2 regions of the Clostridium paraputrificum AGR2156 genome follow, and region 1 is predicted to be linked to the other one. Evidence: a T-box and tRNA genes for the amino acid it is inferred to sense, from the RefSeq annotation. Region 1 holds a T-box; the other holds one or more tRNA genes.
What was found. A T-box is a leader RNA that pairs with one kind of tRNA and senses whether it is charged. The one in region 1 lies ahead of argS (arginine--tRNA ligase), so its partner is inferred to be a tRNA-Arg.

Region 1 (4,450 bases):
ATATAAGGTTTTTGAATGAGTATAAGAAGTTTTTAAAGCCAGGAGCACAAATATGGTTTAAAACTGATGATACAGACTTATTCAATGATTCACAAGAGTATTTTAAGGAATGTGGATTTAATATAGATTTCTTAACTTATGATTTACATAACTCAGATTTTAAGAATAATATAATGACAGAGTATGAAACAAAGTTTACTTCATTAGGTATGAAGACTATGTGTTTAATTGCAACATTAAAGTAGAAAAAAGGAGATATCAAAAGGTAATTTTGATATCTCCTTTCTGTTTATTAATTAGAGCAAACCTTTTTTATAGTTAAGGTTTTGCTGTATACTTCTTTAAACTTATCTGAACATCTTAGTGCTTGAGAAATTTCTAAATCAAGATTTAAACAAGAATATAGTTTAATCTCAACAGTATCTTCATTTATAGATACACTTAAATCTTTTACTGCACCAGAAAGACTTCTATCAAGACCTTCAGCAATTTTTAAAATGACCCCTAATTCTTCAATAACTTTAAAATCCAGTCTATTTATTATTGAACAGAACTGAGGTAAAGCAACATGATAGCTATTATTTCTGTGAGATGCTGCAATTGATGCACTCATTAAAAGTTCTTTATGTGTTAATCCATTAATATATGAGTTTAAAATAATATAAAAAGTATGTTTATGGTGATTATAGTAATCTATTGATGTACCACAATCATGTAACATAGCAGCTGTCTTTATTATATGGTCATACTCATTGCCTAAATGATGTAATGGTTTGAAAGCTTCAAATAGTTTTGTGCTAAGGTTATACACGTTTTTAGCATGTTCTTTGTTAATGTGAAGATCTTCTAATATACCATTTATACTATAATCTAGAATGTCTTCTATAGGTTTAAAATGAGTATTTATGTACTCATACATTATACCTTCTCTAAGACCTCTACCAGACACGATTATTTTTGATGCGTTAACATACTTAATTATTTCATGGAATATAGAAACTCCACCAACTATAATATCAGCTCTTTCTTTTGATAAACCATCGAATTTATTTCTAAGCTTATAATCCTTACTTTTTAAAAGATTATAAATATCATGAACATCATAATCAGTCATTATGTAGTTATGTGTGATATCAAAAGGATATCTATTTTTTATTCTGTTCATTTTTGCAATAGCGCGGACTGTTCCACCTACACCGATTATAGAATCAAAAGTATTGTTTCCTAACCATTCTATATCTGATAGTTCACTATAGATTTTTGTAATTGCGCCCTCTAAATCATCCCTAAGTATTCTATCTTGAAGATTATACTTGTATGTTAAGTTTACGCTACCTATAGGCAAGGTTACACTTTCTTTTATTTCACCATTTAATATCCAAGCTATATAAGTAGAAGTACCAGCTACATCAACTAAAAGAGAATTATCAAAGTAGATACTTTTTGTAACACCAAGGTAACTAAAATAAAGTTCTTCCTCGCTAGAAAGTACAATAACATCCATATCTAGTGCTTCTTTTATAGTATGAACAAACCTATCCTTATTTGTAGCAGCACTTAATGCCTCAGTAGCAACAGTTACAATATCGCATACCTTAGAAACAGAGGCAAGAGACTTAAATGTAGTTAGCGTGCTAATTGTTTTTTGTATCTTTTCATCAGAAATAAAATCATTATCAATTAAGTCGTATCCTAATCTAACTGTGGTACTTAATTCATCTATAATACGAAAGTACCCACCTTCTTCAACTTCTGTCAACATAAATCTAATAGCATTAGAACCTATGTCTATAACACCAACCCTATTCATAAATAACTCCTTAAGATATATAATTAGATTAATAATAATATTATTATACTATAGTGTATAGAAAAATGTTATGTAAAAATGAATATTGACATTAAAAGTTATTTATAGGTATAATGTATAAAAGATAATAGAAAATCAATGAAGAGAAGAGTACTCTAACTGATTTCTAAAGCGAGCAGGGGAGGGTGTAAGCCCTGTGAATAGGTTAGTTTGGAAGAGAGCCTCTGAGATGCCATCTGAATTGAGTAAGACTGGCCGCAGAATACTGCGTTAAAAAGTTGAGTGGCAATTTTATTGCAACTAGAGTGGTACCGCGGATATTTCCGTCTCTTGTTATTCAAGAGGCGATTTTTTTATTTTAGGAGGATAAATATGGATTATAAAAAGAAAATTGCAGAGTTAATAAAAGAACATGTTGATTTAGATTTAGACAAGATAGAAGGATTAATAGAAGTTCCACCAAGACCAGAAATGGGGGATTATGCATTTCCATGTTTTCAATTAGCTAAGGTTATGAGAAAAGCACCCAATATGATTTCTGGTGAATTAGCAGAAAATATAAATAAAGATGGATTTGAAAAGGTTGAACAACTAGGACCATATGTAAATTTCTTTGTTGATAAAGGTGTATTCAGTAAAAATACAATAGAAAAGGTATTAGAAGAAGGAGATAACTATGGAGCTTCTAATATTGGAGAAGGAAAAAATGTATGTGTTGAATATTCTTCACCTAATATAGCTAAGCCTTTCCATGTAGGACATCTTTTCACAACAGCTATTGGTAATGCATTATACAAGATGTATAAAAAAGAAGGATATAATGCAATAGGTATAAATCATTTAGGGGATTGGGGAACTCAGTTTGGTAAGCTTATCTCAGCTTATCATAGATGGGTAGATGAAGAAGCTTTAGAAGCTGATCCAATAAAAGAATTATTAAGAATATATGTTAAGTTCCATGATGAAGCAGAAAAAGATCCATCATTAGAAGATGAAGGAAGAGCATATTTTAAAGCTTTAGAAAATGGAGATCCAGAGGCAGAGGCTTTATGGAAGAGATTTAGAGACTTAAGCTTAAAGGAATTTGAAAGAGTATATGATATACTTGGAGTAAATTTTGATTCTTACAACGGAGAAGCTTTCTACAATGATAAGATGGAGGTTGTAGTAAATGAATTAAAAGAAAAGAAGCTTTTAGTTGAAAGTAATGGTGCACAAGTAGTTATGCTAGAAGACTATAATATGCCACCATGCATAGTTTTAAAGGCTGATGGAGCATCAATATATGCAACAAGAGATTTAGCAGCAGCTATGTATAGAAAGAAGACATATGACTTCTATAAGAGTATATATGTTGTAGGAACACCTCAAGCTCTACATTTTAAACAAGTATTTAAAGTGCTAGAATTGGCTGGACATGAGTGGGCAAATGATTGTGTGCATGTAGGATTTGGATTAGTTAAGTTTGCTGATAGAAAGCTTTCTACAAGAAAGGGAGAAGTTGTTTTACTTGATGATTTAATTAGAGAATCAGTAGAAAAAACTTTAGAAGTTATTAATGAAAAGAATCCAGAATTAGAAAATAAAGAAGAAGTAGCTAAGAAGATAGGGGTAGGTGCTGTAATATTCACTTACTTAAAGAACTCTAGAGAAAAGGATATAGTATTTGATTGGAAAGAAATCCTTTCATTTGATGGGGAAACTGGTCCATATGTTCAATACGCATATGCTAGAGCAAAGAGTATCTTAAGAAGAGCTGAAGGAATTAGCAAGGAAGTAGAGTATAGTAAATTATCATCTAAGGAAGAATTTGAATTAATTAAGACTTTAGATAACTTTAAAAATCAAATCTTATTAGCATTAGATAAATTAGAGCCATCAATCGTTACAAGATATACTATAGAAGTTGCTAAGGCATTTAATAAATTCTATAATGCTCATTCAATATTAAACTTAGAAGATGAAGTTTTAAAGGCAACAAGATTAAAGCTAGTTGAAGCTTCTGCTCAAGTTATAAAGAATGGATTAGACCTTTTAGGTATAGATGTAGTAGAAAAAATGTAATTATGATAGGAGAGTATGTATTTGTATAATACATACTCTTTATTATTGATAAAAATATGCTATAATTATAATAATTTTAAACGTCTAGAAAAGTATAAAATTTTTGAGTAGCAAACCTTACGGATACCGAGATTAAGTGGTAAAAATATGTGAAGACGTTAAAAAATAAAAATTATAGTGCCGCCACAGAACACCAAAAGCAAGTTTTGGAACCTGTGGTATGGCTGAAAAAAGTGACTTCTTCGCTAAAACGTGGCGAAGCCACTTTTTTATAGAGAGGTGGGAAAAGTTTGTTTTTTAATAAATATATAAAGTATAGAGACATTCTAGTAATAGTTTTAATAGCTCTTGTGGGATATAAGTTAATTGACAATTATCAAATGTTTTTAAACCTTATAAGTACAACAATGTCTGTAATATCTCCGTTCATATACGCAATGATATTTGCTTATTGTATTAATCCAATAATGAATCTATTTGAACGAAAATTAAAGATGAAAAGAGGCTTATCCATTTTAAGTACATATCTATTAATAGGAGGAGCTATAGTAATAGGTGCATTATATATTGTTCCTA
Region 2 (4,450 bases), on a different contig from region 1:
TGACACAAAACTTAGTAAAAAGAAAATCCCTAAATTTATAAAAGACTTTGATATAGATATCGATATGGCTATTAAAAAAACCAATGATTTTTCATCATTCAATGACTTCTTTATTAGAGAACTTAATAGTAATTCAAGACCTATAGATATGAATTCAGATATTTTAGTATCTCCAGGAGATGGAAGGCTCTTTGCTTATGAAAATATCTCTATGAATAAGCTTGTACAAGTAAAAGGAATTACTTATAGTCTATCTGAATTAATAGGAGATACTAAAATAGCCTACCAATATGAAGGTGGTACTTGCTTGGTATTAAGACTTTGTCCTACAGATTATCATAGATTTCATTTTATTGATAATGGTATACCTAAAGAAAGTCACTTTATTGATGGCTCATACTATTCTGTAAATCCTACAGCTTTAGAGAGAATTCCAAAGTTATATTGCCAAAATAAAAGGGAATGGTCAATTTTTGAATCTGAAAACTTTGGTGATATTATTCATATAGAAGTTGGTGCTACTTGTGTTGGTACAATAATTCAAACTTATGAGCCTGGTAAAAAGGTCCTTAAAGGTCAAGAAAAAGGATATTTTAAATTTGGTGGTTCAACAACAATATTATTCTTCAAAAAGGATATGATTGAGATTGATGAAGATATACTTGCTCAAACTGACTTTGGTTTTGAATGTAAAGTCCAATTAGGAGAAAAAATAGGGCATAAAAAGAAGACAGGTTAAACTGTCTTCTTTTTTATCAAATCTATTAATGCCTTCTTAAATATATCTATATTTTTATCTAAAGTAACTATGTTAATATTCATTTCTTTTGCTCTATCTAATACAGTCTTTTTTACAGGTTGCTTTGTAGCAACCAATATTTTTATAGCATTTTTTCCCCCTAACCTTTCACTATAAACCTGTAATTCATTTAATGCATCCTCGTCATATTTATCACTATCTTTACATGATATACATATCAAAACTGAATCTCTTATAGCTACAACATCTAATTCATTACGTACTCTTTTTAAGTCATCACCCCAATAAAATGTTAAGCCACTTTTTACCTCATCGATATCTTCAATACTTTGAACTACTAGTGTAGTTAATACTTCTAACCAAGTACCACTCTTAAATATAAATCCTTTTAAATAATCATTCTTAAATAATACCTCAATATTATCTTTATCTTCTATAAACTCAACCTCATTCTTTTCTCTCAAATAATTCAATATATTATAAATTAATTTTAACTCTTCAGATTCTACAAGACACTTATTTATGCTTATCCTTGAAGTATCTTTGTAATCATGTTTAAAAATATTATTATCATACAACTTCTGTTTATACTTATGCCAAATATCCAAATTACTTAATATTACCTTCGTAAACTCTTGGATATCACTTTTTTCTGCCAAACTAGTAGAATCTAATGTTATATTAGATCCAGATAGATGTATTACGTCAGATATACTTATATCTTCTAAAGGTTGCTCTATTATTCTATATTCCTTATCAAAAATATATCTTCTCTTTTTCAATAAATCTACATAAACACACTGTATATTTAATTCTATTGCTATTTTTAACATTATTAAAGATGTTATTCTATTACCACCAGTAAGATTAATTATTATCTCTTTTTCCTTGTATTTTGAAATTATATTTTTAAGATTATCATAATTATCTTCATCTATTAACTCATCAATTACTTCTATATTATTAAAATCTATATACAATTCTTTAAATTTATCTAACTTCTTTTTTTCTTTATTTTTATAAAGCATTACTACAGACTTTACTTTATATTTTTGAGCTAATAAAAGTCCAACTTCATTATGTTCATCTAATTGGTTAATAAGTAAATTAAATTTCATCAAACTATCTTCCTTCTCATTATTCTCCACTTTAATTTAACCAATTAGCTACTTTTTAATCCATATACTATACTTCTAATTCCACCTTTAAGTTAGCTACAAATTATTCAACAAAGTATTTCTAAAAATCAAAAAAGAGAGTCCTAAAAAAGACTCTCTTAATGGCAGGGCGTACAGGAATCGAACCCATAATCTACCGTCCGTAGCGGTATGTTATATCCGTTTAACTAACACCCCATATAATATAAATAACAGAATTATATTATCATAAAGGCTGAAATATATCAAGACTAATTAATGGTAATTACTTAAAGGTATATATCTGAAAACTCTACTTCTAACATTTCTACTTTATCTCTTTTAAATAAATCATTATAAGTCTTTTTCCCATCTACTAATGTTATAGGTAAAGAAACAGTAAATTTCGATCCCTTTCCTTCAATACTTTCTAACTTTATGTCTCCATTATGCAGCTTAGTTAGATAGTGAACCAAATCTAATCCAATTCCACTTCCTTTATATTCATTTTCCTTATTTAATGTAGATTGCTTAAATCTATTAAATATAAATTCTTGTTCAACTTTAGGTATTCCTGGTCCATGATCTTCTACTGATATATTTACTGTATTATTACTCTTTATAATATTAACTAATATATCAGAATCACTTGGAGCAAATTTTATAGCATTAGATAATAAATTCATAACTATTCTATCAATTGCATTAGGATCTACTGCTACTATACATTCTTCCACATTAGTATCAAATACCATTTGTATATTCTTACATTGTGAATACTTCTCTATAGAATCAACTATATTCTCCACAACACATACTATATCTACATTTTTTTTATTTAATTCATAATATTGATTCTCTAATTTTGTAGTATCTATTAGGTTATCAATTAATTTAATTATCTTTAAGCTATTTCTTTTTATTATTTCATTATATTCTTCTTTTTTATCTTCAGATTTAGTGTATTTAAAACATTGAAGTATACTTAATATTACATTTATAGGACTTCTTAAATCATGTGATATATTTAATAAAAAATCTTCTTGTAATTTAATTTTCCCATTAAGCTCATTAATTTTTTCTACCAACTCTTCTTTAGTCATATTATTTATAGAAATATTCTCTGTCATATTAATCCCCTTCATTATACAATTAAATTATATCTCGCATTTTTTCCATATATTTGAAATTACATATACATATTATCACATTTAAATCATTAAGACAATTTGTTTTTGTAAAAAAAAGGAAATGAATATTGTAAAAATAGAGGGATTTCTCCCTCTGAACTAATTTATATTGAATTTTGTACTACTTCCTTCTGCAGATACACTTATTTGTAATTGAGCTTCTATTCTTTCCTTTAACTCTGGTACATGCGATATTATTCCAACTAATCTTCCATTTCTTTGTAGCTCTAATAATGTATTTATTGCATTTTCTAATGATTCAGGATCTAATGTCCCAAAACCTTCATCTATAAACATAGTATCTAATGATATTCCCCCTGCATTAGCTTGAACTACATCAGATAACCCTAGTGCTAATGATAATGAAGCCTTAAAGCTTTCACCTCCAGATAGAGTTTTAACATGTCGACTTTTGCCTGTGTAGTTATCATATACCTCTAGTTCTAACCCTTGCTGTGATGTTCCTTTTCCTTTATCTTCTTTTCTTTTTAATATAAATCTATCGTTAGTCATTTTTGATAATCTTATATTAGCTGAGTCTATTATTTCCTGGAAGTATGATGCTAAAACAAACCTTTCAAATGTAATATATGGACTCTTTTTACCATTTGCTAGATTGGATAATTCACCTATTACTTTATATTCCTCTTCTTTATATGAAATTAATTTTTCTATATCCTTTATTTCTTTTAATATTGCTGAATTATTATTAATTAGCGAGTAAACCTCTTTTATATTTTGATCTAACTCTTTCAATTTAATCTGCTTATTGTTTATCTCACAATCTAACTCTTCTAAATTTACAAAATTAAGGTTCTCTGTCTTTTTTATTAAATCTATTTCTCTATCCTTTAAGGATTTTATATCTTCCCTGTAAGAATTAATCTCTAAAGTATAAGAATCTATTAATGAAATATACTTTTTAGAATCTTCATATTCCTCATAATCAGTAAAGTTTAACTCTTTCAACTTAATATTTATACTAGTTTTAATATCCTTTATATCATTGTTTAACTCATCTATTGCTTTCTCTAATTCTTTTACTCTTGATTGCTCTGAAGTTAGCTTATTATTAAGATTATTTTTTAACTCCCTGGCATAATCTAAATTCTTTATTAATGTATTTAAATACGCTTCAAGACTAACTATTTTTTTATTTAATAAGTTTAACGCCCTTAGTTCTTCTGGCACTTCATTCTCTATACTACTTAAAATCTCTTCTTCAGCCCTTAATTCACCAAATAAATTTGTATATTCATTACTTAGCTTATTTAGAGTTTCTTCTTTATCATTAAGTAACTTTTCTATATCTGATAATCTTAATTCAAATTTTTCTCTTTTACTTATTTCTTTTTCTAGTTCTT

Region 2: it encodes a tRNA-Arg, which carries the amino acid that the T-box ahead of argS (arginine--tRNA ligase) is inferred to sense. The anticodon was not compared.

Annotation. Positions count from the first base shown of each region.
Region 1 is NZ_AUJC01000007.1:59,482-63,931, reverse strand. Features, by position in the region: gene trmB (tRNA (guanosine(46)-N7)-methyltransferase TrmB) at 1-245, shown strand, start outside; gene G594_RS0108230 (Ppx/GppA phosphatase family protein) at 293-1,810, opposite strand; T-box leader at 1,940-2,144, shown strand; gene argS (arginine--tRNA ligase) at 2,183-3,874, shown strand; gene G594_RS18610 (AI-2E family transporter) at 4,165-4,450, shown strand, end outside.
Region 2 is NZ_AUJC01000009.1:170,710-175,159, forward strand. Features, by position in the region: gene G594_RS0110970 (phosphatidylserine decarboxylase) at 1-739, shown strand, start outside; gene G594_RS0110975 (Card1-like endonuclease domain-containing protein) at 736-1,878, opposite strand; tRNA gene G594_RS0110980 (tRNA-Arg) at 2,041-2,115, opposite strand; gene G594_RS0110985 (sensor histidine kinase) at 2,187-3,026, opposite strand; gene G594_RS0110990 (AAA family ATPase) at 3,186-4,450, opposite strand, start outside.